2 regions of the Vibrio sp. 1402 genome follow, and region 2 is predicted to be linked to the other one. Evidence: predicted binding sites of a transcription regulator. Region 2 holds the regulator's gene; the other holds the start of a gene.
The links. Region 2 encodes PurR, which represses purine synthesis genes. Its sites were predicted from a motif close to TNANGNAAACGTTTNCNTNA; they were not measured.
Positions count from the first base shown of each region.

Region 1: the regulator PurR is predicted to act here: its motif matches at 12,258-12,277, upstream of R7044_RS13770 (NupC/NupG family nucleoside CNT transporter).

Region 1 covers NZ_JAWOWE010000006.1:197,146-212,722, forward strand. Annotated here, with positions in the region: gene nlpI (lipoprotein NlpI) at 1-265, shown strand, start outside; gene R7044_RS13705 (MarR family winged helix-turn-helix transcriptional regulator) at 365-787, shown strand; gene R7044_RS13710 (MATE family efflux transporter) at 912-2,258, shown strand; gene R7044_RS13715 (U32 family peptidase) at 2,312-3,190, opposite strand; gene R7044_RS13720 (ubiquinone anaerobic biosynthesis protein UbiU) at 3,211-4,224, opposite strand; gene R7044_RS13725 (bifunctional diguanylate cyclase/phosphodiesterase) at 4,358-6,397, opposite strand; gene R7044_RS13730 (ubiquinone anaerobic biosynthesis accessory factor UbiT) at 6,761-7,288, shown strand; gene R7044_RS13735 (GNAT family N-acetyltransferase) at 7,272-7,775, shown strand; gene R7044_RS13740 (hypothetical protein) at 7,838-8,284, opposite strand; gene R7044_RS13745 (DNA polymerase III subunit psi) at 8,444-8,842, shown strand; gene rimI (ribosomal protein S18-alanine N-acetyltransferase) at 8,855-9,310, shown strand; gene prfC (peptide chain release factor 3) at 9,596-11,185, shown strand; gene R7044_RS13760 (DUF5363 family protein) at 11,280-11,477, shown strand; gene R7044_RS13765 (TatD family hydrolase) at 11,464-12,237, shown strand; gene R7044_RS13770 (NupC/NupG family nucleoside CNT transporter) at 12,442-13,725, shown strand; gene R7044_RS13775 (hypothetical protein) at 14,084-14,218, opposite strand; gene deoC (deoxyribose-phosphate aldolase) at 14,309-15,085, shown strand; gene deoA (thymidine phosphorylase) at 15,183-15,577, shown strand, end outside.
Region 2 covers NZ_JAWOWE010000002.1:92,187-107,763, reverse strand. Annotated here, with positions in the region: gene R7044_RS03930 (hypothetical protein) at 1-148, shown strand, start outside; gene mukB (chromosome partition protein MukB) at 292-4,755, opposite strand; gene mukE (chromosome partition protein MukE) at 4,758-5,483, opposite strand; gene mukF (chromosome partition protein MukF) at 5,464-6,801, opposite strand; gene cmoM (tRNA uridine 5-oxyacetic acid(34) methyltransferase CmoM) at 6,804-7,595, opposite strand; gene elyC (envelope biogenesis factor ElyC) at 7,710-8,495, shown strand; gene torR (two-component system response regulator TorR) at 8,568-9,278, opposite strand; gene torD (molecular chaperone TorD) at 9,545-10,192, shown strand; gene purR (HTH-type transcriptional repressor PurR) at 10,661-11,665, shown strand; cyclic di-GMP riboswitch class I at 11,953-12,042, shown strand; gene R7044_RS03885 (TfoX/Sxy family DNA transformation protein) at 12,159-12,749, shown strand; gene R7044_RS03880 (TVP38/TMEM64 family protein) at 12,864-13,550, shown strand; gene R7044_RS03875 (DUF2007 domain-containing protein) at 13,571-13,891, shown strand; gene R7044_RS03870 (alpha/beta fold hydrolase) at 13,923-14,726, opposite strand; gene glgA (glycogen synthase GlgA) at 14,836-15,577, opposite strand, start outside.

The sequences.
Region 1 (15,577 bases), on a different contig from region 2:
GCTTAAAGCAATTATGGATGGAACGAGAGAGAACTATCGCCTAGCTGAACGATTGACGGAAACGTATTTCTACCTTGGAAAGCGTAATCAGCTTGAAGGTGATATCGCAAGTGCCATCTCACTTTATAAGCTCGCGATTTCGTTCAACGTTTACGATTATGTTGAGCATCGCTATTCTTTCTTGGAGTTGGCGCAAATTTACGATCAATTACAGCAAGATAGATTGGCCAAGTTAAAGGCTGCCAAGAAGCTGGAAATTGAATGATTTAGAGCCGCTCGATGAGAGCGGCTTTTTTTATGATTGAACTTGATGAGTGACTCATTTAAAATAGTTAGTCTTGCTAACTAAGTGGTGGTGGCTTTTATGGCATTAGAAGAAAGCTTGATTGATTTAGAGCGTTTTTGCGCCAAAGCTTGGCGTGTCTATGCCAAAGAAGATCCATTATCACATCTAAGCTTTAATGAGTTCGATTATTTACGTGTGATTCAGGTTTACCCTGAGGGTGTGCGAATAACCGATCTTGCAGAAGAGCTGCAAGTGACTAAGCCTTCCGCATCGACAATGGTTGTGCGTTTGGAAAAAAAGGGTTTGGTGAAACGCATCGCATGTAATGAGGATGCTCGTGCTAAGCGTGTGTTGCTTACGGAAGAAGTCGCAGAAAAAATGTCTTTGGAGCAGGTAGTGTACAAAGATATCTCTGACCAAATGATGCAACAATTAAATCAGCAAGAAGCTGAACAGTTACAAGCTTTATTGAATAAAGCATTGAGTAATAAGTCATTTTAAACTAAAGCAAAGGCCTCAGCTGTATGGTTTAGTTTTTGTTGTTTCATCTTTCTTTTATTTAATTTAACCATTTAGTTAGTCTTGCTAATTAAATGGTTAGCTTTGCTAACTACTGGTGACAGTCATGCAAAACTCAATTTATAGACAGTTTTGGAAATATACGATTCCAACCGTCGCAGCAATGCTCGTAAACGGTTTGTATCAAATAGTTGATGGCATTTTTATTGGCCGTTATGTTGGCGCTGACGGATTAGCTGGGATCAATGTTGCGTGGCCTATTATCGGTTCGATCCTCGGTATAGGAATAATGATTGGGGTGGGGACTGGCGCGCTGACTTCGATCAAGCAAGGAGAGAACGATCATGAAGGCGCTAAGCGAATCCTAACGACCGGATTGACGTTGTTAGCGGCATTGATGCCGGTCGTTGCTACAATATTGTTCTTGTTTTCGGATGAATTTATTCGCTGGCAAGGTGCGGAAGGGCGAGTGTTTGAACTTGCGCTGCAATATTTGCATATTCTGATTGTCGCGTGCGTATTCACGTTGGGTTCTATCGCAGTTCCGTTTCTGTTACGCAATGACGACAGCCCGAACTTAGCAACGATTTTGATGGTCATCGGTGCCGTTATTAACATCGTATTAGACTACGTATTTATTGCTTGGTTGGAGTGGGAGTTAACCGGAGCCGCTATTGCCACTGCACTTGCACAATTAGTGGTCACTGTGCTCGGTATTGGTTACTTCTTTACTTCAAAAGCAACATTACGCCTTCGTATCCGCGACTTCAAAGTTCAGGTTGATGCTGCACCAAAGATTATCATGATAGGTACATCAAGTTTCTTTATGTACGCCTACGGCTCTGTGATGGTGGCACTGCACAACGCGTTATTTGCTCAATACGGAAGTGCAATGTTGATCGGAGCGTACGCCATTTTGGGGTACATCGTGACGGTTTACTATCTGATAGCCGAAGGAATTGCGAATGGTATGCAGCCTTTAGTGAGCTTCAACCACGGTGCACGTAATCAGGAGAACATCAGAAAGTTATTAAAGGTCGCGATGGGGACATCTGTGCTTGGTGGGGTGGCGTTCGTTGTTTTGATGAACCTTTTCCCGTACGAACTGGTTGCGGTGTTTAATAATGCTGACCAACAGTTGATTGATAGCACTGTGATCGGGATTCGTTTACACATGTTTGCGTTGTTCTTAGATGGTTTTTTAGTTGTGGCGGCCGCGTACTATCAATCAGTAAACAAAGGCAGCAAAGCTATGTTTGTAACACTAGGCAACATGCTGGTCCAGTTGCCATTCTTATTCATTATGCCGAAACTTTTCGGCGTGACAGGCATTTGGTTAGCTTTCCCATTGTCTAACATTGCATTGAGTTTGGTCGTGATCAGTATGTTGTGGCGAGATGTGAAAAAGCTGCTTAATGAAACTTCGGCTGAGCCAACAGTGCAAGCCTGTTAACAATGGCTGATAGAGAAAAGCGAGGTTGGGCCTCGCTTTTCTTTTTTGGGGAGCTAAATGTTTTTTACTTCTAAGCCAGCTAGCTGATGCCAATAGCCATTGCATTGGCGGCTTTCAAGTTTTTCAGGGTTGTCGCCGTGCTCGTTTGAGCGAAAATGCTCTAACTCAGAAAGTGTACTCACACCGAGAGGGCTTAATCGGACCACATCAACTAGGCCTTGCATACTTGGTAAGTCATTGATCAGGTTATAACAATACCCTGATTGCGTTTGAATGCCGTTAAGGTTAAAGACTTCTTGTCCTTCTTGGCTGCTGACCTGGATACCCGTAGGGTATTTGATACAGCAGGTTTCGCAATCGTCTTTCGCTAGGTTTTCAGCTCGGGCTGTGAAACAGCGAGCGGAATATGCTAAAGGCAAATAACCGTGGCTAAATACCTCAACTTCAAACTTGTTACGAATACCAAGCTCGTCACACTGAACCAAAGTATCGTTTAACCATTCGCGAGAGAGCTCGACAGGCATGCACCAACGCATCATACCTTGCTTCAAAAATAAGTTGAGCGTGTGTGCGTTATAAGTATTGATTGCAGGGCCAACGACGAAAGGCACTTTATGCTCTGATGCCAATTGAACAGCAGATACGTCATTTGCTTCAATCGCGAAGTCACCGTTGTCGATGTACTTCTTCATTATGTTTACTTCACTCGGAGCTTCTAGTAGTGCCATTGTTGATAGCACCACTTGCTTGCCAGATGCAGACAGCTCTTTTGCTATTTCAAGCCAATGCGAAGGCTTCATTTCTCGACGTTTTGAGCATACGGTTTCCCCAAGATAGATGATGTCCGCGGAGCTTGATTTCGCTTGTTCATAAAACGCTTCGATGTCTTGTTTTGGCCAGAAGTACAACAGCGGGCCAAGCGCGTATTTCATTGAATTATCCATCTTAACCTCTACTGCCATTTGCGGTGATAAGCACCAAGTGTGGTCTGCGTACCTTCAGACACGTTTGCCAATGCGGCATCCCAAGCCGCTTCGACTTGATAAGCTTCTGGGTTTGCTTGGTAACGGTCAATCGCGGCTCGCCATGTTCGAGTGACTTGTTCTACGTAAGCTGGGCTACGTTGGCGACCTTCAATTTTTACAGACGCCACATTTGCAGCAAATAGTTCTGGCAGCATAGAGAGGGTGTTCAAACTGGTTGGTTCTTCCAGTGCGTGGTAGCGTTTTTTCTCGCCTTCGATTTCTGCTTCGAAACGGCCTTTACACAAGGTAGGGTAGCCCGCATTTTCACCGGTGCTGTAGCGATCGATCAAAATGTCGTTAAGGCGGGATTCCAGACCATTTTCTGTTTCTTGCCAGCGAACGTACTTAGCTGGAGAGCATGCTCCCACAGTGTTTGGAGACTCGCCTGTCATGTATGACGATAGGTAGCAGCGACCTTCAGACATGATGCAAAGGCTACCAAAAGCAAAGACTTCTAACTCGACATCGCTAGTGATGTTGCGTGAGAGCTGTTTGACCTGATGAATCGATAAAACGCGGGGTAGCACTACCCGTTTTACGTTGAAGTTTTGTTTGTAAAAATCAATGGCTGCGACGTTGGTCGCTGATGCTTGCACTGAAAGGTGTAGTTCCAGATCGGGATATTTGCGAGCCGCGTACTCCAGCACTGCAATGTCTGCAACAATCAGCGCGTCTACACCCAGTGCCGCTGCATTGTCTACTGCGTTCGTCCAGCGCTCGAAGCCATTGGGATGAGCGAAGGTATTCAACGCGACATGAATTTTTTTATTGCGGTCATGAACGTATTGCACCGCTTTTTCTAACTTTTTGCCGTTAAAGTTGAGGCCAGCAAAGTGACGGGCGTTGGTATCATCTTTGAAACCAATGTAGACGGCATCGGCACCGCAATCAATCGCAGTTTTTAACGCAGGCAGGTTACCCGCGGGACACAAGAGTTCCATATGCTCACAATCATTGAGAATAAAAAGGTGTCCGCATTTTATGAAGAATTATGAATAGCGAAATTGACCTAAGTTAGGTTTAGCTCAATAAAGTCGATATTTACCCCTTGCGAGTAAGGGTATCGGGTCGGGGTTAGTTCTTGTGACGACGATTCTGTACAAACAGCTCTTCAATTTCGTGTTTTGGCTGTGGGCGATAAAAATGGAATCCTTGAATCGCATTACATTGAAGGTTAGAGAGCAAAGTAGCTTGCTGGTGGGTTTCCACCCCCTCGGCAACGACAGTTAAGTCGAGCGACTTACCCAGATTAATGATGTTTTCAATCACAGTGACTTGTTTCGGTAGTGTGTCTATATCATTAATAAAAGCGCGGTCGATTTTTAGCTCGTCAATAGGGAAACGCGCTAAGTAGGAAAGAGAAGAGTAGCCGGTACCAAAGTCATCGATAGAGAGAGCGAAGCCAAGCTTTTTAATCGCATTCAACATTTGCAGTGTATGTTCGCTATCACTCATCACGGCACTTTCGGTTAGCTCGAAGGTAATGCAGCTTGGATCAAGCTCGGTAGTGCGAAGCAACTTTTCCATAAAGTCGATCAGCTGTGGGTTGCCAAATTGCTCGGGAGAGAGGTTGATGGCGACACGGCCTGGCAGTATGCCCTGTTGTTTCCAACGTTTTACCGTATTGAAAACATCACGCATCACGACACGTCCAAGGTGTTCGATTAACCCAGCGCGCTCGGCGACAGGAATGAATGAGCCAGGACTAATGTACCCTTCGACTGGATGCTTCCAACGAACGAGCGCTTCTGCGCCGTTGATACTGAAGTCTCGCGCGTTAACCTTAGGTTGATACCACACTTCCAAACCGTTCTGCTGCAATGCTTTTTGCAGTTCGATTTCAAGCCACAAACGCATACGCGCTTCTTTGTTCATTTGATCGTTAAATTTGATCAGACGATTTCTACCACGATCTTTGGCTTCATACATCGCAGTATCGGCATTTTGTAGTAGGATTCGCGCATCTTGTCCGTCTTCAGGGTATCGAACGCTACCAATTGAACAGGCAAGGCGTTTACTGAAGTGGTGCAAGTCGAAAGGTTGGTTGATCAACGAGATAATGCGATCGGACAAAATTTCAGCCATGCGGGTGTTTTCTGGCTCCGGCAGAATGACGCCAAACTCATCGCCACCCAAATGACCAATAATCGCTTGGTTTGGTAGTAACCGTTTAAGACGGGCCGATACCTCTTGAATCACTTTATCGCCAATATGGTGACCAAGTGAGTCATTAATGTTTTTGAAGTTATCGATATCCAAATAGAACACCAGAAGCGGTGTTTGCTTTTTGATCAGCTGTTCCAAACGTTTGGTGAAGCCAAAGCGGTTGTAGAGTTTGGTGAGCGAGTCAATGTGTATGTCTTCATTCGATGCAGAAGACAGGTTTTTGGGCGCATCATCAGCATCTTGGATTAGGATAATTTGAGATTCGCTACCTAATATCGCCGTGGAATCCGCGTGTAGCTGAACTTTCCGTTCAAAGCCGCATCTTGCACTGGTTAAGCAGACAAAAGGTTTGTCAGAAATTAATGTACTCAATCGATGACTAAATACCTTTTTACTGTTTTCATCGATGAATAAACGACTTAGCTCTTCGCCCAACAATTCATGAGGAGAGTTAAGTCCGAGAAGGCGCGCTGATGCGGGGTTCGCAGAGATGACAATATCATCTTCGATAAGCAGTAAGCCGTCTGGTAGCAGTTGTGTTAACTTCGCAAACTTACTTTCGGACTCTTCTAAGGAGCGAACGAGTATCTGCTTTTCTGAAGTATCGACAGCGTGAAAAACAACAAAGCGAATGTCGTTACCTTCAAAAACTGGCGAAAGACTAAAGTGAAGACTGGTTTCAAGGTCGGTTTCATCGAGCGTGATTTCGGCTTCGACATGTGCCCCTTTGAACGCGCGCTGATAGTATGGTGCAAGCTTCTTATAAAACTGTTCACCCAGCACTTGGCAATCGTTTAAGCCGACGATTTCCTCATGACTTAAACCTGCGATATCGCAGTAACGGTCACTTACCATTCGATAATTGTGTTTTTTATCAAGAATGGCAAAGAAGAAAGGGCTATTTGAGGTTAGCGTGGCAAACCAATGTTTTAATTGCTGGGAAGGCATTAGGGTATTACCGATCTCCAATGAGCCAGATTATTCGTCCGTGTATAAAAAGCGACACCCTGATAAGCCTGCGGCGGTCTACCACCAAGCTAAAGTGTTACCTGCCATTAAAGGGCTCGCGGTTTTAGCTGTGCAGTCGACAATCACATGGATACGCTCAGATAACTATAACTTTGAAAATACGGTTGTAAAAGTGTTTATCCACCTGTTCGCATCAATAATACACGTAAGTTCAAAAAAAGAAGCGTTAGTGAGCAATAAACCACCAATCTAAAATAAGCACTTTATTGATACATAACAGTAATCTCATCGCCACGATTGCTTAATATAAGCAACCTAATGACAAAGTAACGGATAATGAACGTGTTAAACAAGATTCGCAGTCAACTAGTAAAGAACGCAGCTAATATTTTGCGTTCTCCAGTCCAGTTATTACCACAGCCAATTCAGCAAAAAGCGTTGCTGGAAGGGCTAAAAATGGTGTTTAAAGAAGCCTTGGAAGATGGTGACTTTGAGTTCCTTGAAGACAAGTGGTTAAAAGTTGCGATTAAAGACTTGAACTTAGCATGGTACATCAGCTATCAAGACGAAAAATTGGTGGTAGCTGAAAAACCAGTTCAGGAAGATGTGAGTTTTAGTGGTAATCTAAACGACCTAGTACTGATTGCTGGTCGTAAAGAAGACCCTGACACACTGTTCTTCCAACGTCGCCTTTCAATTGAAGGTGATACTGAGCTTGGCTTAGAAGTGAAAAACTTAATGGACAGTGTCGACTTAGAGCAGTTACCGAAAGCAATGCAAGTCGCTTTGAATCAATTGGCTGATTTTGTTCAGAAAGGAGTTCAAGCGCCTGCACAACCAACCGGAGTAGCGAATGCTTATTCGAACTGAAGCCCCAGCGGACATTCTTACCATTGACCGCTTATTGAAACACGCCTTCCCGACGGAAGCTGAAGCTGAGCTTGTGATGCGTTTGCGCGAAAACAGCAAATTCACGCTTTCCTTAGTCGCGTGTACAGATGAGGGAGAGGTGATAGGCCATGCTTTATTTAGCCCTGTGACCTTAAATGGTGAAGATTTGTCATGGCAAGGGCTAGCGCCATTAGCTGTTCATGAAGATTACCGTCGCCAAGGCATCGCTGCAGAGTTGATCAAAGAAGGTTTTGATTCACTGCGTGATTTTGGCTACCCAGTGTGTGTGGTGTTGGGCGATCCTGATTATTACGCGCGCCAGGGTTTTCAATCATGCGACGAGATGGGCTTTGAATGTGCTTGGGATGTCCCTAAAGGTGCATTTCGAGTCGCAGAGTTGGTCGAAGGTCAATGTGCTGGACGCTCCGGACGCATAGACTATGCGCCAGAGTTCTCTGAACTGTAAATGAAAGAAGCCCACGACTAAGTGGGCTTCTTTCTTATTCACTGAAAACTGAGATAGGGAGGTTAGGATGACTGGTTACTTTTCTTTTTGCCCCAGACCTCTATTTTCGCTTTTTTACTTACCCCTAGCAGGCTAAGTTTTGTGCTTCCCCAGCTACTGTAAGTCATTTCAATCCGTTTTAGCTTGGCTTCTTTTGTACCTGGAAGGCTCCAGGCACGAGTCGACAATCCGCTTGTTAGTACGCCCATAGAGGAAAGCTTTTTCTCACTACCATCTGTCATGACGACTTTTAAACCATTAATGTCTACCGTTCCTTGCACACATTTTAGTTTTATTTTACTGAAGCTTCGGTTTCGGAATAGGCTATTTGGTGTCACGGTATCTGTTTCTGTATGAAAGTTAACGGTTTTCGTTGCAATCAGCTCCCACTCATCGCTGTTATTAGCAAAAACACTCACGCTGGTGGCGGCTACCAGTGTGCAAAGTAGTAGCGTATTTAAGAATTTCATAATGTACCTCATATGTCATACCCAATGTGTGGCCGTTGGCAAAACGCTATGTTCAGGAATATCCAAACCATCTCATTGTGTTCAGGTGTTCCTTGAAGTCCTTTAGGTATAATCGCGATAATTTGATAGGATTGCCCTCGTTCAAATAGGTGACGGAAAATGTCAATTAACGAGAAACAGTATTTACGTGAAATGGGGATCAGCACATGGGAGCTGGTACACCCTGAAAGACTGGAAGGCTATCAATCGCCATTATTGGATTTGCAAAGTTCATGTAAACTCCTATTGGTATCGCCAATATGTCCAGAAAACGAGACGGCATTGATGTTTGAGCGCGTATTAAAAAGCATTAAGCTCACGCTTGATGATGCGCTACACCTAGAGCCTGAGCGCTTATCCATGCTGGGTGAACATCAGCTAGAGTGGGTGTGGTTTGCAGGCTGTGAGGCTGATCAAAGCATCAAGGCAAAGCACCTGGTCTCGCCACTATTACAAGATATTGATGGTAATAACGAACAGCGCCGCGCATTGTGGCAACAAATCTGTTCGTACTCTTAACGGAGCTAATGCGTGACAATTGAAATTACGCCGATGCGTGCAGAGCACCTCGACCAAGTTTGGCAAATCGAGCAGCAAGCACATTCTCACCCTTGGGCCGAATCTTTGGTTCGTGACTTATCCAGTCGCGGTGCTTGCCATCATGTGATGCTGGAAGGCTCTCAAGTGGTTGGTTACTTCTATGGACAGAATATTGTTGGAGAAGTGACACTATTAAATATTGCAGTAGCGCCTTCTCAACAGGGCAGAGGGCTAGGGCAAAAATTGCTGGACGCGTTTATTGAATACTGTGAACAAGCCAAAGCAGAGAGTGCTTGGTTAGAAGTGCGTGAAAGTAATCACCCAGCTATCCATATTTATGAGCAAGCAGGTTTTAATGAAGTGGACCGTCGTTACAACTATTACCCAGCTAAATCGGGAAATGGTAAGGAAGACGCCATTATCATGAGTTACTTATTTTTGAGTTAGTTTTAGGCCGTTACTAATTACCTCATCAACACTTATGCTTTAAATGCGTATCCGGATTCGAGGCTTTTGAATATGTAATAACAATTTTTTGAATTTTTACATCTCTTTGTGTGGCGCTGGCTTTCCCTTGTTAGTTGCAGGTAAAGGCTGGTGAGCCGAGTAAATTCAGTTCATGTCTTTCCAGTTTGCTAGCACAGCGATAATAAGCGAGAATACCGCACAATATCGAATAGTAGATATGCTTGCCTATTTTGTGAGCATGAAAGTAATTTAGAAGATTAACTAATGTCAAATCCCCTTTTTTTAGGCGAAGTGTCTAAGCGCAGAACGTTCGCTATTATTTCTCACCCGGATGCGGGTAAAACCACCATTACTGAAAAAGTCCTTTTATTCGGAAACGCGATCCAAAAAGCAGGTACGGTTAAAGGTCGTGGTAACGCACAGCACGCAAAATCAGACTGGATGGAAATGGAAAAAGAACGTGGTATCTCGGTAACCACTTCTGTAATGCAGTTCCCTTACAATGACTGTCTGGTAAACCTACTTGATACGCCTGGACACGAAGACTTCTCGGAAGATACATACCGTACGTTAACGGCAGTAGACTCGTGTTTGATGGTTATCGATGCGGCGAAAGGTGTCGAGGATCGTACACGTAAGCTGATGGAAGTAACGCGTCTGCGTGACACGCCAATCGTAACCTTCATGAACAAACTTGACCGTGACGTTCGTGATCCAATGGAAGTATTGGACGAGGTAGAAAACGAGTTGGGCATGATGTGTGCGCCAATTACATGGCCAATCGGCTGTGGTAAAGAATTTAAAGGTGTGTACCACATTCACCGTGATGAAACGATTTTATACGAATCAGGTCACGGTCATGAGATTCAAGAAGTTCGAATCATCAAAGGTCTCGATAACCCAGAGCTTGATGAAAAAGTTGGTGCAGGCCTTGCGGAAAGTGTTCGAGAAGAGCTTGAGCTTGTTATGGGTGCTTGCCCTGAGTTTGATTTGGAAATGTTCCTAACAGGTGATCTTACGCCAGTTTACTTCGGTACTGCATTAGGTAACTTTGGTGTGGATCATATGCTAGACGGTCTAACTGAATGGGCTCCAGCGCCGAAAACTCGTCAAGCGGTTGAACGTGAAGTTGAAGCGACTGAAGAGAAGTTCTCTGGTTTCGTATTTAAGATCCAAGCGAACATGGACCCAAAACACCGCGACCGTATCGCATTCATGCGTATTGTATCTGGCACTTACACGCAAGGTATGAAGATGAACCACGTTCGTCTTGGCAAGCAAGTGAGTATCTCTGATGCAGTAACCTTTATGGCTGGTGACCGTGCACGTGCAGAACACGCTTACGCCGGAGACATCATTGGTCTACACAACCACGGCACTATTCAGATTGGTGATACCTTTACGCAAGGTGAATCACTGAAGTTCTCTGGTATTCCGAACTTCGCTCCGGAACTATTCCGTCGTATTCGCCTGAAAGATCCACTAAAGCAGAAGCAGCTTCTCAAAGGTTTGGTTCAGCTATCAGAAGAAGGTGCGGTACAGGTATTCCGTCCTCTACAGAACAACGATCTGATCGTTGGTGCCGTTGGTGTACTTCAGTTTGATGTTGTTGTGGCTCGTTTGAAGTCTGAGTATAACGTTGAAGCGATTTATGAAGGCATTAACGTTGCAACTGCGCGTTGGGTTGAGTGTGGTGATGCGAAGAAACTGGATGAGTTCCAACGCAAGAATCAAGCGAACTTAGCATTGGATGGGGGTGATAACCTAACGTATATCGCTCCAACAATGGTTAACTTAAACTTAGCGAAAGAGCGTTTCCCTGACGTTGATTTCCGTGCGACGCGCGAGCACTAATTTGTGCGGTTAGGGTAAGCCTTAACGCAAACTAGATTTTAAAACGCCCTTGGCTATAAACTTAGCCAAGGGCGTTTTTATATAAGGATAAGATATGAACTGGTTTAAACGTGGGCTAAAGCGTTACGACAATTGGTGTAAAGAAATGGGGTTAACCCCCGACCAGAAACGCAGTTGCGTCCCATATCGAAAAGACCCTGCCCATCAAACTAAAGAGAAGAGTGAAGCCCAACCATCCTCTGATTTTCTGCCCGCAGATACAGATAAAAAGCGTCAAGATGAAGCTCTTTGATACGCACTGCCACTTTGATTTTGATGTGTTTCAAGATGACTTTGCGCATCAACTTGAGCTTGCTCAAACGCAAGGCGTCGCAAGAATTTTGATTCCTTCCGTCGGTCCGCAAAATTGGGCTCGTATTCAAACTTTGGCAGAGCAACATGCCAATTTGTATTATGCTCTCGGCTTTCATCCGTATTTTCTTGAAGATAACGTTGAGCAGCACCTTACAGAGCTAGAAGGCTATCTAAATCAAAAAGGGCAGCAGTGCGTGGCAATAGGAGAGTGTGGTTTAGATTTTGCCATTGATGTTGATCCACAGTTGCAAGAAAAGATACTTGAAGTTCAATTTGAGCTGGCTAGACGCTTCGAACTCCCAGTTATTTTACATAGCCGAAAAGCGCACAATCGCCTCATTCAAATGGTGAAAGCGGCGAATCTCCCTAGAGGTGGTGTGCTACACGCTTTTTCTGGGAGTTATCAGCAAGCCATGGAGTGGGTCAAATTAGGTTTTTTTATCGGTGTAGGAGGAACGATTACCTACCCAAGAGCCAAGAAAACACGCGACGCAATTCAAAAATTACCACTCGAAAACCTAGTAATCGAAACAGACGCACCAGATATGCCTATACTTGGATATCAAGGGGAGTCAAATCACCCAGCCAAACTCATTCACGTCTTTAATGAGCTCGTAGAGTTGCATAACGGCCGAAAGCAATCGATTGCCTCTCAACTGTGGAAAAATAGCAATTTTGCTTTCTCGATATGTGAATAAAATCTAAAGATGTGGTTTGAAATCGAAAACGTTTTCCTGCTTATTGTGAATTAACTCACAAAGCTGGTTGAATCAATCATGAATCTTATAGGAAAGTGTGAGGCTGGCATTACTTTAATTGATTCTGCATGAGTATAATTGCCCCCGCTTTATAGCTCCATTTTGTAACACGCCAATAAATAACTTATAAGGAAGTCATAAACTATGAGCCTGTTTATGAGCCTAATCGGTATGGTAGTGCTTCTTGCGATTGCAGTGGCATTTTCTAACAACCGAAAAGCTATCAACTTTAGAACTGTGGGTGGCGCATTCGCTATCCAATTCGCATTAGGTGCATTTGTTCTGTATGTACCTTGGGGCCGTGATCTACTAAACGGTTTCTCTTCAGGTGTTTCTAACGTTATCAACTACGGTAACGATGGTTCATCATTCCTGTTCGGTGGTCTTGTTTCTGACAAGATGTTCGAAGTATTCGGCGGCGGCGGTTTCATCTTCGCATTCCGTGTTCTTCCTACACTGATCTTCTTCTCTGCACTGATTTCAGTTCTTTACTACATTGGCGTTATGCAATGGGTTATCAAGATTCTTGGTGGCGCACTACAAAAAGCGCTAGGCACTTCTCGTGCGGAATCAATGTCAGCTGCAGCTAACATTTTCGTAGGTCAAACTGAGGCACCTCTAGTTGTTCGCCCATTCGTTCCAAAAATGACTCAATCAGAGCTATTCGCGGTAATGTGTGGTGGTCTAGCTTCTGTTGCTGGTGGTGTACTAGCAGGTTACGCATCTATGGGTGTTCCACTAGAGTACCTAGTTGCGGCATCATTCATGGCAGCACCAGGTGGTCTACTGTTCGCTAAAATCCTTCACCCAGAGACTGACCAGCCTCACGAAAGTATCGAAGAAGCGATGGACGGCGGTGACGACAAACCAGTTAACGTAATCGACGCAGCTGCGGGCGGTGCGGCTTCTGGTCTACAACTTGCGCTTAACGTAGGTGCAATGCTAATCGCATTCGTTGGTCTAATCGCGCTAATCAACGGTATGCTAGGTGGCATCGGTGGTTGGTTCGGCATGCCAGAACTAACACTAGAGCTAATCCTAGGTTACGCGTTCTCTCCACTAGCATTCCTAATCGGTGTTCCATGGGCAGAAGCTGTAACAGCTGGTTCATTCATCGGTCAGAAAATCGTAGTGAACGAATTCGTTGCTTACTTGAACTTCACACCATATCTAGGTGAAAACGCTCAAGTAATCGCGGCAACTGGTGAAGTAATGTCTGAGAAGACAACAGCTATCATCTCATTCGCACTATGTGGTTTCGCGAACCTTTCTTCTATCGCGATTCTACTTGGTGGTCTAGGTAGCCTTGCACCAAACCGTCGTAGTGACATCGCTCGCATGGGTGTTAAAGCAGTTCTTGCAGGTACGTTGTCTAACCTTATGGCAGCGACAATTGCAGGCTTCTGCTTAAGCCTTGCAGCACTATAATTAGAATCGGTTCTTAATATATAGACGCCGTTTTACATCATGCCCTGTAGCAAGAGATTGCTGCGGGGCATTTTTCGTTTTTCGGGCTCCAAAATTTCATCGGGTGTTTGCCTTAGTCGAGGTATTACGCAGTCAATGGAATAGGGGCTAGGAAATTTTGAGATACAAACCGTTTGCGCTCTATTTGGTGCTACAGTTTTGCGGTGAAACTCTATAATGTATTAATCACAGGATAGTGGTTAAGCTTGATTCTTAATCACGTAATGAATATTACATAATCGATGGGCAAATGAATTGCCCTGCAATATCAGATCTAATAGGCGTTTTGCTTTGTGATGTGATATTAAAGACACCGCAATCATAGATTGTTGTGCCATAGGCCAAACTGGTACTGTGCGGTGACAAGGATAGCAATTGGCATATGATAAATTTTCGCTGTATATGCCGAGTCTTCAGGGAACCAAGTCCGTTCATTAATAGACTGTTTAGCCATTTACTCACATTGTCTCGACTTGTTGATTATAGTTAAAGACGTGATGTAAGGCTGAGTAGTGAATTTTTTGAATATTGATCGGAGATAGAAATGAGCGATTTAAAAGCAGCAGCGCTACGTGCAATTAAACTTATGGACCTAACTACGTTGAATGACGATGACACTGATGCAAAAGTGATCTCACTATGTCATGACGCGAAAACAGCAGTAGGCAACACAGCTGCAATTTGTATTTACCCTCGCTTTATTCCTATTGCTAAGAAGACACTTCGTGAGCAAGGTACGCCAGAGGTTCGTATTGCAACAGTAACGAACTTCCCACATGGTAACGACGACATTGAAATCGCAGTTGCTGAAACAAAAGCGGCGGTTGCTTACGGTGCAGACGAAGTTGACGTAGTTTTTCCTTACCGCGCGCTAATGGCGGGTGATGAGAAAGTAGGCTTCGAACTAGTTAAGCAATGTAAAGAAGCTTGTGGTGACATTCTTCTTAAAGTGATCATCGAAACAGGTGAACTAAAAGAAGAAGCACTAATCAAGAAAGCATCTCAAATCTGTATTGAAGCAGGTGCTGACTTCATTAAAACTTCAACTGGTAAAGTGCCAGTAAACGCAACACCAGAATACGCTCGCATGATGCTTGAAGTTATTCGCGACATGGGTGTTGCAGAAACTGTTGGTTTCAAACCAGCAGGTGGTGTGCGCACTGCTGAAGACGCAGCAGCATACCTAGCAATGGCTGACGAAATCCTAGGTGACAACTGGGTTGATGCTCGTCACTACCGTTTTGGTGCGTCTAGCCTGCTAACCAACCTACTAAATACATTAGAAGTATCGGACGACGTCGCTGATCCAACAGCGTACTAATTCCAATAATACGTCTGAACGGTAGCACCTAAACGGGTGCTACCAAACCTCTTCTATCCTACTACAACCATGGCTCAAAAGAGCTTGGGAGGCACTAATGTATTTACCACAAGAAATCATTCGTAAAAAACGTGACGGTGAAGTACTTACCGCAGACGAAATCAACTTCTTTATTCAAGGCGTAGCGAACAACACGGTATCTGAAGGTCAGATTGCGGCGTTTGCTATGACGATTTTCTTTAATGAAATGACCATGGATGAGCGCATCGCCTTAACGTGTGCAATGCGTGATTCGGGCATGGTTATCGACTGGAGCCACATGAACTTCGGTGGTCCAATTGTCGACAAACACTCAACCGGTGGTGTGGGTGACGTAACTTCTTTAATGCTTGGCCCAATGGTGGCAGCGTGTGGCGGTTTCGTACCTATGATCTCTGGCCGCGGTCTTGGTCATACAGGCGGTACGCTGGATAAACTTGAATCTATCCCTGG
Region 2 (15,577 bases):
AATAAAAGAAACAAATAATGATGAACCAGAGCTTGAAGAACAAGAGAGCTTAGACCAACACCTACAACGCTTGTCTGAGCTTTCTGTCCAAGCACTTGAAGAGCTTGCTGAAATGATCGAAGTCAGGGACGATATTCCAGAGGAATAAACGTCGCTTCCTCATTAAGTTCCGCTAATAAGCCGAGACTGCCGTCCTACAGTCTCGGCTTATCTTATGTAGTTCGAAGCCTGCCTCGCAAACAGATACAAAAACGCCCGCGTTCATTGCGGGCGTTTTGTTAGATTCGAAGTTTACGATTCAAACTCTTCAATCATCTCTTGTGCTTCAGTCTTAGGCTTATCCGTTTGACCAAAACCACGCAGACCAACCACGTGTACGTGTTCGTGATCTTTAAACACCTTACGCACCAGTTTGTAGGTCGTACCTTTCTCTGGGCTGATGTTTTCAGGCGCCGCGATAAGAAGCTGCATATCCAGACGGTCACATAATTCGAACAATGTCGCGATCGATTTCGCATCCAGACGCGCTGCTTCATCCAAGAAAAGCAAACGACAAGGCACAATGTCTTTGCTGCGTAGACGACGAGACTCTTCTTCCCAGCTTTGCACGACCATCAGAAGGATTGACTGACCGGTACCGATCGCTTCGCCTGTTGATAGTGCGCCAGACTCAGCCTGTAGCCAACCATCTGTACCACGGTTCACTTCTACACTTAGCTCTAGGTAGTTACGGTAATCCAGTAGCTCTTCACCCAGAACCTGAGGAGAACGTTGACCCATATCGATATGTGGGTTCACACGTTGGAACAGCTTCGCCATTGCTTCGGAGAAAGTAAAGCGAGTCGATTCAAACAGGTCTTTGTGCTGCTCTTGCTGTGTCGCTAGACCGTTCAGTAGCACTTCGTGACTTTCGCGGATCTTCACGTTTAGACGTACGCCCTTCACCTGACCAAACGAGATGTTCGACAGGCCTTGGTTCAGCATACGAATACGGTTTTGCTCACGCTGAATCGTCTTCTTAATGATGCTCGCTACTGACTCAGAGCTGATCGCTAAGCGGTTTTCACGTTGGGTTAGCTCTTCCGTTAGACGCGCTAGCTCAACTTCCATCTCTTCGATCGCTTCAACTGGATCATCAGTACGGATGATATCCTGACGAATGCGCTCGCGAAGATGTTGGTAAACCGCGATGTAGAACAGAACTTTACGCTCTGGACGTGCATTGTCTTCTGATAGACGCAGCGCATCACGCAGGTCGTCATTGTTCGCAACCGCGAGACGCAGCGCACCCAATGATTTATCCGACATTGAACGCAGTTCATCCGCTGACATATAAGCCAGTTCACGCTTGTGTAGACGACGCTCAACATCGTTCTCACGCGCCAGACGAAGTACTGAACACCAGCCAGCTTTCGCTGCAACCACGAACGTACGTAGCTCAACGTATTCTTTCTGAACTTTCTTCAGACGTTTCGCCAAGCCTTTCATCTCTAGTTCAGTAGAGGTGATCGTGCGCTCGTATTCGCTCTTACGACTGCGAGACGTGTGTAGACGCTCGTGCAGTTCGTCACGACGACGCATTGCACGTTCTTCCGCACCTTCGTCCGCATTAACACCAAACTCTTGAAGTTCTTGTTTGAACTCTTGAACCGTTTCCAGTTTCGCTTGGTGTGAACTCTTCAATGATGCCAATACTTGGTTGTATTGGTTCATTTGACCCTGCGATTGCTTCAACTCTTCACGAGAGCGAGTACGCATTTGTTCAGCTTGAACCAGTTTAGCTTTTAGCTGCTCACTCAGTTCGCTACTCTTGTTCAGTAGGTCTACTGAATCTGAGTAAGCGAAGTAGTGACGACGTTCAACGAGATCCGAGAGTGCAAAGATTTGCTTCTTAAGATCTTGTAGCCGCTCGTCTGCCGCTTTGTATTCTGCTTCTAGTGCATCGAATTGCTCTGGGTCAGCATCAAGCGCAGACGCAATATTCTCTAATTGCGTGACGGCTTTTGCATGGTTGTTTAAGAAGTTTTTTGCCTCTGCAAGCTGAGCGATTTTCTCTTCTAGCTCATCAAAACGCGCTTGCAATGACTCATCTTCAACAAGCACCATGTGTGACGCTAGCTTGTCCAGAGAAGACAACGCTTGCTTGCTGGTTTGAAGCTGAGAACGTTGTTGTTGCTCTTTCGCATCCAGATCCGCCAACACGCGAGCAATTTGGTTACGCTTATCACGAATAGTTGCCAGTGCTTGTTCTGGATCGGCGTCAAAAGCAACCTGAATGTGGTTAGACACAAATAGGTTAAACGCTTGGTACAAGCGCTGCATTTTCTGAGAATCAAACGCCGCTTTTGCGTGTTTCTCTACCACTTCTTCTCGTTCGTTACGCAGCAACTCTAGACGCTGCTCACGTGCCGCGCGGCCAAACAATGGGATCTCAGGCAAGCGAGAGTAACGCATTTGGCGATCGTTCATACGAACGCAAACCGCGCCCTCTAACTCTTCTGCATCGAACGAGCTGTCATCAAAGGCATCGATGTCACCTTCAATGATGTACAAGTCTTCTGGACAGTCGTCTAGCTCTACCAGTTTCTCTTCGATGCCTGACAAGTCAGAAACGACGATAGCGTGACGAGCCGGACCGTACATCGCACTGAAGTAAGGCGCGTCATCAATCGTGATGTCATCGTAGATCTCAGACAGCAATACACCGCCCAGCGTATCTGCCAAACCTTTCAGGCGAGGGTCATTTGAACCACCAGGAGAAGCAAGACGCTCAATCTCAGAGTCTAGCTGGCTACGGCGCTCAGCAAGCTTATCTTTAGCTAAAGACAGCTCCCTTTCTTGTTCAAGGACAACTTGCATGTGGTTCATTACCGCATGGCGATCCTCAAGCTGTTCACCGCTCTGCTCTCTCAGTTTCTCTAGCGCATCGTTCGCCGCAATCCAAGCTGGTGCTATTGCTTCAAGCTTACTGATTTCTGCCACCGCGTTTTGCTCTAGACGGCGCTGTTCACCACGCTGATCACGAACTTCTTCTTGAGCTATCTCTAGTGATTCGATTTGCGTCGCATGACGTTCACGTTCTTGTTCAAACGTAACCTCATCGGTTAGTTCAACGTGATATTGCTTTTTGTATTCAGCAACCAGTTCACGTGCTTGACGCTGCTGGTTAAGGCTGCGTTCGAGATCACGGTGTTGTGCTCGCCATTGTTGTTCGTTTTGTGCAATTTGTTGTGACTCACGCGCTTTCGCAATTGCAGTTTTCGCATGTTCAGACGCGTCTTTGCGCTCAACTTGACCAACGATGCTTTGTACCAGTTTAAGCGCGGTTTCAAACTGCTCTGCCGCTGCAGAAGACATGTCCAGTTTGTGCTTAACCGATAGCAACGCATTGGTGTGTTCTGATTCTTTGCTCTTAAGCTCAGAGACAAGCGCTTGAGCCGATTCCGCCGTTAGGCTGTCATCGCCAAGTAGCTGCTTCGCTTTCTCCAGCGCTTGAACTGCTTGTTGATATTGAAGGGCGCGAGTTTGCTGAACGTCAAGAGCTTGCTGGTAATCAGCAAGTTGCGTCTTAAGGCTATCCACCTCTTCTTCTGCAACGGTAGCTTGCTCTTCAGCCATCATCACGCGTTCTTGCGCTTCTTCCACTACCATCATTTGTTCTTCAAGACGCTCGCTCAGCTCTTCAAGATCTTCTTGGTAGCGTTCGATCTTCTCTTGCTGACGCAGCGCGTTTTGCACCAGTTGCAAGTGATCAGAAGCCGCTTGGTAGTCTTGCTCTAAAGAAGATTCTGATTCGATCAGCAGTTCCAGCTCTTCTTGAACGCGATTAAGCAGATTGTTTTGCTCAATCAAGGTCTCGCGAGAACCAAATAACTCTGAACGCAAAGACAATGTCTGTTCTAGTTTTTTACGACGCTCGTTAGCATGGCGCATATAGTCCGCTGCCACGTAGTTAGTCGACTCTGTGATCAAGTGTTTGAACAAGTCACGGTCTGCTTGCGTAGTTTTGATCGCTTCTAGCGTCATGCGGTTTTCACGCAGCGCCGATTCCATATCTTGGAACGCTTTCTTCACGCCGCCGTTTTGTGGCAGAAGGTAGTCACGTAGCGAACGGGTAATCGCACTTGAGATACCACCGTAAAGCGATGCTTCGATCAGGCGGTAGAATTTAGAACGGTCACCAGAGTTACGCAGTTTCTTCGGAATCACACCGAATTCAAACATTTGTGCGTGGTAATCCACGATAGAAGAGAAGGCTTTAAATTGAACGCCTTCAAATTCTGCGATTGATTCTTTTACTTCATTGATTTGACGTACACGAGCTTGAGTCGCAGATACGCTTTCAACCAAGATATCTGTTGGTTTCACATGGCTTGGAAGACCTTGGATAACAAACGGTTTGATATCTACTTTCTTATCACGACCTGCAACTTGCTGCAGTTTTACTGCGAACAATAGGCGTTGGTTACGTGAGTTAACCACGTCAAGCGCCGCATAACACGCGCCCGGCTGTAGCTTACCGTACAGACCTTTGTCGCGAGACGATTGGCTGCTGCCTGCTTCTGTCGTGTTACGGAAGTGCAGCAGCGTTTGGTCAGGAATCAATGCGGTGATGAACGCCGCCATTGTGGTTGATTTACCTGCACCGTTACCACCTGATAGCGTGGTGACCAGACCATCGATGTCAAACGTACGGGCAAAGAAGCCGTTCCAGTTGACCATGGTCAGCGATTGGTATTTACCGCGTTCAATCATGCTCATGCTTCACCCTCTTCTGTTGTTTCTTCTTGGGCTTGGTCGTCTTGATCTTCTTCAGACAATAAGCTGCCTTGGCTTGGCTCTTTGGTGTGCACTACTGCTTCACCATCACGGATCAGACGCAGCTGCGCTTCACGCATGTCATCGCCAATACGTACATCGGCACCAAAGCGGAATACCGCTTCACTGATGCTGAATTTACCGGTTTCACCGATGTTGATGATCATGCCTAGACGGCGTAGACGACGAAGTGACGTACGTACTTTTTCAAACAGCTTTTCTTTATCAAGGTCGGAACCAGTCGCACGGTTCGTCACTAGCTTCATCAGCTTGTTTTCATCTGCTAGAGCAAGCAGTTCGTCGTACAGCTCTTGGTTAGTGAAGATGCCTTCGTGCGCAAGACGCTCCGGGCTTAGGTAAAGGAAACACAATACCTTACCCACCAGCATATCCAGTTCAGAAAGAACACTACGGCCAATCAGAGACGTTGAACGTGGACGAAGGTAGAAGAAACCTTCTGGCGCTTTCACCAATTCGGTGTTGTAGCGTTGGTAGAAAGAAGAAAGCTCAAGTTCGAAATCCGACAACAACGCGTGGTTGTCTAGATCTTCACTTGAGATATGACGCCCTGCTCGAAGCATGCTGTCTAGCGCTGGGAACAGAGGGTTAGAAATTGCTTTTGCCAGATTCTCTGACATGTATTCATTAGTATCGGTCGATGACATTCGCTTGTACCTTTGCACCAAATTCGTTGATTGCTTTCCAGTCTGGCTGAACAGCTTGGTAGTCGGATTCTGAGTAACCCAGACGTACCGCCTGATCAACGACAATGCGAGCTAAATCAAAGTGATGAGTGTATGGGTGTTGTGCAAGGTAATCTCGCAGTACCACGCTCAAGTCGATTGGTGTGCCTTGATCTTTATGCGCTTTTAGCATGTCACCAATTCGCTCTGCCAACTCATCATTGACTTGTTGAAACTCTTCGTATTCTACTTCCATCGGAACTTGACCCGTTACCTCGTCATCACGCAGTACTAGGGCTTCATCACGAAGGTCAGAAAGCCTTTCCGCATCTGCATAAGTCAGATACCAAGGCGCATCGAAGTAATCTTTGACGGATTGACGCAGACGCGAGCTAAACGCACGGTTCTTATCCATATCAATAGCAGTACGGATAAACTTGTGTACGTGTCTGTCATAACCAATCCAGAGATCGATCGCTTGCTGGCCCCAGCTTGTGATTCGGTCCAGCTTCATTTGCAGACCAAACAAGGCTTCTTCGATGAACTCCAGCTCAGGGTCACCGTAAACAATTTCTTGAATATCTAGGATCTGAGTTTGCAGTTCATCACTGGCAGCTTGCAGCGTATCTTGAAGTTCACGCAACGTGCTCGACGTTTCTGACAGTAGCGCTTCACAGTTGTTGATCGCTTCACGCCAGTCTTTGTTAAGCAGATCAGCAATCTGTTGTTTAACAGACTGTTGCTGCTCATCCATCACACGTTGGTTAAGGTCGATTTGATCGAAGATCTCGCCTACAGAATATTTCAAAATTCCGTAAACGTTTTTCTTCCAGTGGCCCGGAGTGCCACCCTTTTGTGCAGCTTCAATCGCTTTTGCCATTTCATCCGCTACCATCGATAGCTGGATAGAAAGACGCAGTTTCGAGAACTCGCGATGACGCACGTAGTAGTCGGTAATTCCTATCGCTAATGGCGACAAGCGGTAAATGCTCGCTCCGTCAGTAATCTCACTGACAAAACGGCTCATAAGACGCTGCTTAACCATCTCGTTGATGGCATTGTTCGCACGGAAAGCCGAAGCTTCGCCGGTCTCATCAAAAAGTCGAGTGACGATGGCAAATGCGTCGTGCAATTCACCTTCACCCAATTCTTCATCGAACCTTTCATTACTTAGTACAGCGATGGCAATCAAAAATGCCAATCGCTCAGTGGTCAGGTTCAACGAGAAATCGTGCTGCTTAACCCAGCCAACCAACTCATCGATTGGTTGCTCTGCAGCATTGAGAGTCATCTCACTCATCGTTATTCCTGTTTATCGTTCTTCTTAGCCCACACGTGTATGTAGCGGCCTAATGAGAGGTATGGCTCTTGTCGACAAAGTTGTTTTTCTAGCGCCAACACATCTTCAAACTCGTAATCGCCCATGTATTGCATATTGCCTATGAAATCACTGAAGGAACGAATACCAGATTTGCCACAAATACTAAAACCAGAATCTTCTATCCATTGATAGACCTCTTCGGGTTTTAGGCCTTTCTGTGGCTGTAGTTTAAATCTTTTCCGGTGAGGCATGCCGTCTAAAATATGAGGAATGTTGCCACAAACCACATTTTTATAGACTAAACCGTGGTGGTTGTAGAACATGACTGATGCGATGCCTCCCGGTTTTACTTGCTCTAGAACTGTTTCAAGTGCGGCCTTAGGATCAACCAGCCACTCCATCACAGCGTGGAACATAACCAGATCGACCTGTACATCCATATGTTCACCGATGGATTGGACAGGCGAATGAATCAGGCGATACTGCTCAAGCAAACCGTTTTTTTCAATATCCTGCTTAGCCAACTGCAGCATTTCCGAAGATAGATCACATAAAGCGATTCGATGTCCGAGCTTAGCAAGCTTTTGCGACATTTGTGCCAAACCACCACCAGCGTCCAACACTTCTAGGGGTTGCTGGTCAGCATCTAATTCACTTAGAATCTGTAGAAAATCTTCCCACACAATGATTTGGCGGATCTCCCCTTTATCGGAGCCGTAAATATTTTTTGCAAATTTGTGGGCGATATCGTCGAAATTGCGGTCTTCTGTCACTTCTGCTGAGTTATCATAACGGATTGTGCCGCTATTCTGGCACAAGGAAAGCAGGAATAAAGAGGGATACCCTCATTTTTATTATCAATTGATGTTTTTTCGGACTATTTATGTATGTTTGAGCTGAAAAAAGTAGTGTCAGCCATGCTTATGCCCCTTCCGGCATTGCTGCTGATAGGCTTGTTGGGTCTTGCTCTCATTAGTTTTACTACAAAACGTAAAACTGGCTGCTTCGTTGTTCTATTCTCTTTTGTTGGCATTTTTCTTGTTGCCTTCCAACCTGTTTCAACCAAGCTTCTTATGCCGTTAGAGCGAGAGCATAAAGCCTTTTTGCCAGTTTCTGGCACCATCGACTACGTGATGGTTTTAGGGAATGGTCATGTTATCGATGACGAAATTCCACCCACCTCGCAGTTAAGCCGTGCAGCATTAATGCGCTTAACTGAGGGCATTCGTATTTTAAGAATGTATCCAGGCGCGAAATTAATCTTATCCGGCTATGCTGGCGGATCTGAAATTAGCCACGCGCGAATGATGGCGAACGTTGCCCTTGCGTTGGGAGTCGCGAAATCCGATATCATTTTATTAGAAGATGCGAAAGATACGTGGGAAGAGGCGCGTCAAGCGGCTGCATTCGTTCAACAAAAGGAGATTGTGTTAGTCACTTCTGCGAGTCACATGAGCCGTGCATTGTATGAGTTCAACGCAGCAGGCATTAAACCAATCCCAGCCCCGACCAACTTCTTAGCTATTAGCGAAATCAGTCAACCTTGGGATAAATACTCACCTAAAGCGCGTTACTTAGAACAAACAGAGCTTTATTGGCATGAGTACTTGGGCAGTATTTGGCAAAGGTTGCGTGATACTGTCGGCCAAACACCAATGGTTGAAGCAAACTAGTATTATCTTGAAGCCACAAAAAAGGAGAGCCGAAGCTCTCCTTTTTCTTTTTACGATTGAGTTATGTTCCAACTAGTCACCAGCAAACATATAGCCTTCGCCGTGTACCGTTACAAAAATCTGTGGGTTCTTAGGATCGAACTCCATTTTTGCGCGCATACGTCGAATAAGAACATCAATGGTGCGGTCATTCGGCGCATCCACTCGATGGCTGATCATGTTCAAAATACGCTCACGACTTAACACCTGGTTAGGGTAAGACGATAATGCCACCAAAAGTTCATACTCTGCTTTAGTTAGTTTTACTGGCTCACCGTTGCGGCTAAGTGCGCGACGTTGAATGTCGAATGTCCACTCCCCAAAGCGCACAATGTGCTCTTCACTGGTTTCATTCGCTTTCGAGCTGCCACTGCGCGCTGCTGAAATACGCCACAGCAAGTTTTTAACGCGAACTAACAGCTCTCTCAGTTCAAAAGGTTTTGTCACATAATCGTCAGCACCCATTTCTAGGCCTACGATTTTATCAATGCTATCCGTGCGTCCTGTTACTAATATGATACCAATATCCGATTGGCTACGTAACTCACGAGTAAGCATCAGGCCGTCTTCACCAGGCAGGTTAATATCCAGCATGATCAGGTCTACATCGCCCGCTTGCAAAACTTCACGCATTTCTGCGCCACTCTCTGCTTCGCTGACTTGGTAGCCCTCATTTTGGAAATATCCCGCAAGCTTACTACGAGTTACAACATCATCTTCTACGACTAATACGTGATAGCTCATTTACACCACTTTTCTGTCTTCTTATTATCCAAGACGTATTCTATTCATAACTAGTAACATTTCTAGTCATAGATACATTAAAACGCAAGATTTAGCGTTTTTATTGATTCAAAACAAGCTTGCCCATTGCTATTAATAAACGGTCATTTTTGACCATAAAACATAACAATTATAGTTACTGCTATTCATTTTAATTGATTACACTTAGGGGATATCCCTAATTGACTTTGTGATGCATGACTTGAAGCATCATTCAGGAGCCCAAAATGCAAGAAGTGAAAGCTTTTAATGAAAAACGCGCTGAAATTTACTGGTGGTTTTCGAGCTTGTTCGCAAAAGAACTAACAGAGAAAGAATTGGAAGCCTATCACAGTGTTGAAATTCGCAGTTTTCTCGCAGGTTTAGGTGAAAATGAGTCGCTGAAACCAGCTGTTGATAGCCTAGTTGATGCATTGAATCGGTTACAAGATCGTGAAGATGCACAACTAGAGCTTGCAGCTGACTTTTGTGAACTGTTTTTGAAGACAGAAAAATACGGCGCTCTTCCTTACGCATCCATGTACATTGGTGAATCAGGTTTACTGAATGACAAGCCAGCTGAGGAAATGGAAAAGTTGATGGCTGAATTTGGCGTTCAAGTAGACGAAAACCTAAAGGAACCTGCGGATCACTTAGCCGTTGAGCTCGACTTTCTCGGGAACATGATTATCCGCTCAAACGAGCTTGAACAAGAAAAACACATGGAAGAAGCCTTCGTTAAACAAAACGACTTTATCCAGCAACAATTGATGTCTTGGTTACCTCAGTTTTCAGACAAATGTAAAAAATTCGACGAATTTGGATTTTACTCGAGTGTCGCGAAACTATTAGTTGCATTTTGTAAACTAGACAGCGCCTACCTTCTTGGGGAATAATTGCCGCCTATTTTTAGGGAGCCTGCCTATCGGGCTTCCTGTATGCCTGAAAGTGACCAATTGTAAGTAACTTGGGTATAATATTCGTTTGCCTTAACTTAGCGCAAAGACGCTTGGTTATTTAGCAGTCAAAATGTGACTTCAAATACACAAATCTCTTGCTGAAAACATTGCTAGTCAGTCCACATAGGGCTAAAATGTGAGCGCAAACGATTAAATATGATTTATATGTAAACCGCTGAAATATAGCGGTTTTTGTGTTTTCTTAACAGGTTGATGGCAATTTCTCATCAGATAGAAAAAAGATAAAATTCATCGACCGATGCTGCTACGCACCCTTTTGTCGCACTTGGATCAACCGCTGCCGAGACACTTAGCGCCAATTTTAGATTGCTAGGTGTGAAACCATTAGAGCATCAGGTACATCCAATACGACATATTTCAGTAGCTCGATACAGGACACCATTTATGGCCACGATAAAAGACGTTGCTCGCTTAGCCGGCGTTTCCACTACGACAGTTTCGCACGTTATCAATAAAACGCGTTTCGTTGCAGAAGCAACGCAAGAAAAAGTAATGAAAGCCGTTGACGAGCTGAATTACGCGCCAAGTGCCGTTGCACGCAGCCTAAAATGCAACTCAACTCGTACGATTGGCATGTTAGTAACTCAATCAACTAACCTATTTTTCTCAGAAGTGATTGATGGCGTTGAGAGCTACTGTTACCGCCAAGGCTATACTCTGATTTTATGTAACACAGGCGGGATTTACGAAAAACAACGCGATTACATTCGTATGCTGGCTGAAAAGCGCGTTGATGGCATCCTAGTGATGTGTTCTGACTTAACCGAAGAACTAAAAGAGATGCTTGACCGTCATGCGGACATTCCTAAAGTGGTCATGGATTGGGGCCCAGAGAGCTCACAAGCAGACAAGATCATGGATAACTCAGAAGAAGGTGGCTACATTGCAACCAAACATCTGATTGACAATGGTCATACGGATATCGCTTGTCTAAGCGGTCATTTTGAAAAGCTTGCTTGCCAAGAGCGCATTGCAGGTTTCCGTCGCGCAATGAGCGAAGCGAACCTAGCTGTAAATGAAGACTGGATCCTTGAAGGTAACTTTGAATGTGATACGGCCGTATTAGTTGCAGATAAAATTACCGCAATGGACAAGCGCCCGACGGCGGTATTCTGTTTTAACGACACAATGGCTCTAGGCCTAATGAGCCGCTTGCAACAAAACGGGATCAAAATTCCTGAAGATATTTCAGTGATCGGCTACGACAACATCGAGCTTGCGGAATACTTCTCTCCACCGCTAACGACTATCCACCAACCTAAACGTCGTGTTGGTAAAAATGCATTCGAAATTCTACTTGAGCGTATCAAAGATAAAGAACACGAAAAACGAATTTTCGAGATGCAACCTGAGCTTGTAATTCGAAATACTGTGAAGAAAATGAACTAAATTTCACTGTATTTAACCGTGTTAAATAAGCGCTCTACAGGGGCGCTTATTTTTTTGGAAAAATTAAGCATTCTCTAATACTTCACACCACTCTAATAACAATTGACTAACGTTAACTCCCTGTTTTATATAAATGTAATATATATTAAGAACTCCTTTTCAAAGGCCAATTTGCACCTTTCCATATGCAAAATAGAGCATTCAATCTATCATTTTTATTGAACCGAAATCACACTTTTAACGCTAAACCGTGATGTTAATTCAATATAAGAAGTATGCTCATTGTGTCACGCACAGGGCAAACCATTCGAAAGAGTGGGACGCAAAGCCTCCGGCCTGAACCATATTACGATATGGAAGGTAGCGGGGTTACCGATGGCAAGTGTGTAAGCAATGACTTTACTCTGTAATGACATTGTTTTTACGCATGTTTGCTACTCTCTCGGACCTGACTTTTGGTGGCGTAATATTAATTACACCGAGATAACAAAACATGGATAAACCGATACTCAAAGACTCTATGAAGCTATTTGAGGCACTTGGTAATATCAAGTCGCGCTCAATGTTTGGTGGCTTCGGACTATTCGCTGATGAAACAATGTTTGCACTAGTGGTAAACAATCAGCTTCATATCAGAGCAGACCAAAAAACTTCATCTGACTTCGAGAAACAAGGGCTAAAGCCTTACGTTTATAAAAAACGTGGCTTTCCAGTCGTTACAAAGTACTACGCTATTTCCAGCGATTTATGGGAATCAAGCGAACGCTTAATCGAAGTAGCGAATCAATCATTGAAAAAGGCAAAGCTTGAGAAAGAACAGCAAGCAAGTACAAAGCCTAACCGTTTGAAAGATTTGCCTAACTTACGACTGGCTACCGAGCGCATGCTAAAAAAAGCCGGCATCGAATCCGTAGAGAAGCTTGAAGAGGAAGGTGCGCTTAACGCCTATAAAGCGATAAGAGATACGCACTCTGCAACCGTCAACATTGAGTTGCTATGGGCACTAGAAGGTGCTATCAACGGCACTCATTGGAGTGTGGTACCTCAAGCTCGCCGAGATGAGTTGATGAACGGCCTCCAATAAAAGTCGGCCTAAAAACTATCTTGTAAAACCGCAGTCTAATCTGCGGTTTTTTTGTGAAATTTTTTCGGTTTTCCTACTGTCTTATTACATATATCCCAAATTGGAATCAAAATTATGAATAAGAAACTGATATTAGGTCTCATCCTACTAGCGGCTATCGTCTTTTTAGGTATTAACTTTGGCCAGTATTTAACCTTAGAGAATGCAAAAGCCCAACAAGAAGCACTAACTACATACATCGATCAGAATTTTGTATTCTCGGCTGCGATTTACTTTTTTACCTACATTGCAATTACCGCTTTTTCTATCCCAGGAGCGGCAGTAGTCACCTTACTTGGTGCAGCCTTATTTGGTTTTTGGACAAGCTTGCTACTGGTTTCTTTCGCTAGCACTATGGGGGCAACACTGGCCTTCTTGAGCAGCCGATACTTATTGCGTGACTGGGTACAAAACAAATTCGGAAATAAACTCAACGCAATTAATCAAGGTGTCGAAAAAGACGGAGCTTTTTATCTATTTTCCTTGCGTCTAATCCCTGTATTCCCTTTCTTTCTAATCAACTTACTGATGGGCTTAACACCGATGTCTGTAGGTCGATTTTATCTCACTAGCCAAATAGGTATGCTGCCAGGCACAGCCGTATATCTGAATGCAGGTACTCAATTAGCAACAATTGAAAGCCTATCGGGCATTGTTTCACCCGCAGTATTAGCGTCTTTTGCGCTATTGGGACTATTTCCAATCATCACTAAATGGGTTATGAATAAAGTAAGGCCGACACCAAGTCAGCAAAACTCGTAATTGGTGAAGTGGGTATTTTGATGAAAATATTTATCGCTAAAAACCCAGCAGAAGCACACATTGTATGTGAGCTGCTTAAAGTGGAACAAATTTACTGTGAAGTTCGCGGAGAAGGTATTTTCGGCTTAAAAGGAGAACTGCCGTTTGGTGATGATACCGATCCTTATGTGTGGCTTTTTGACACGGCACAAAAGATGAAAGCTGAAGAAATAGTAAAAGCATATCGAAAACAATCCGATAGGCATGAGTATCAAGATTGGCAATGCCCAAAATGTCATGAAATAAACGAAGGGCAATTTGGTGCATGTTGGCAATGTGGATATCAACTAGGAGAGCTATAGCGGCTCTCCTATTCAGTGGATGCACTCAGTTTTAAGCACATACAGCTTGCTGTTTAATAAACTCGATGGAGTGTTGATTGAAGTCTTCTGGACGCTCTACATTGCATACATGACCACAATTCGGGATTTCTCGTAGAATGCTGAGCTTATGTGCTGCAACCATTTCTTTGACAGGTTTAATAAACATGTAATCCCTGTCGCCCATTAAGTAAAGAGTCGGAATGGGTAACTCTCGATCTTTAAAATATTTCATTAACGGATTTACATCAGCGGCAAGAATAAACCAACGTTTAAATTCTTTTTGGCAAAGCTTCTTGGCTTCGCGAATAAAAAGGTGGCGAGATTCTCGTTGGCTTCTTTGAGGCATAACAATATAAGCGAACAGTTTGTAGAGCCACATGTACGGCAGGATATGCTTACAAAAATTACCTAATTTCACCAATATCTGAGAACGAGTGTTAAGCCTTGTGACAGCACCGCCGAGCACCATCGAACGTACGCGCTCTGATGACAATTCAGCAAGGTTTCGAACAATAATAGTACCAAGCGACATACCGACAAAATGAGCGGATTGGATCTTTAAATGGTCCAATACTTTCAAAATATCTTGGGTAACCTCCGTAAAGGTATAACGGCTAGCAATGAGCTCTTTAAGTAACTGATTTGACTTTCCATGACCTCTTAAATCGATCAGCAATAAGTTAAAGTGTTGCTTGTAAGCTTTAATTTGCTTGAACCAGATAGAAGAGCTACCACCAGCACCGTGCACAAATACAACCCACTCATTACTAGTAGGGTGCAAATAAGTTTTATGAAAAAGTAGCGGCTGGGTCATATTCAGTATCAAAAAGATCGTGCTATTGAGTAAAAAGCCATCCTACCACACTCCCCTTACTCAAGATAATAAAGGCACCTCATTCGGCGCCTTTCGTTACAATTTTAAGTCAAACTAACGCTGAGTGGTAAAGCTGCAAATAAGATTCTGCGGCCTTTTGCCAGCAAAAGTCTTGTTGCATCGCGTGCAACTGTACTTTATTCACTTCAGGCTCGTTTTGAGCGTAGAGCAACAGTGCCCTTAGCATCGTTAACAACAATGCCTGCGGTATCGGTTCGAAAAAAACAAACCCCGTTGCTTCAGATGGGTTTACATCATAATCGCTAACGCTGTCCTTTAAGCCACCAACACCGCGTACTATCGGCAATGTACCGTAAGCCATACTATAGATTTGGTTTAAACCACATGGTTCAAACTCAGAAGGCATCAAGAAGAAATCAGAACCAGCTTCAACGATATGCGCAAGTTCATTGTCATACGCTTCTACAAAGGCAAATTTGCTAGAAAACTGCGCGGCAACCTCTCGTAGCTGAGCGGCAAGAACAGGGTCTCCGGTCCCAACGACAACTAGCTGAACATCGTGCTTCAAAAAATCGGCCAAAGCAGGCAACAAGTAATGAACGCCTTTCTGCTGGGTCAACCGACAAACCATACCGAACATAGCTACATTTTTTTCAGGCAAATTTAGTCGTTGTTGTAATGCTTTTTTACAAGCTTTCTTCCCTTGCGACATACTTTGCTGGTCGGCGCAGTAATTAACTGGCAAGTAAGTATCCGTTTCCGGGTTCCAAGCACTGTAATCACAACCGTTCAAAATACCAACTAAGTCCTGCGCGCGTTGCTGAAACTCC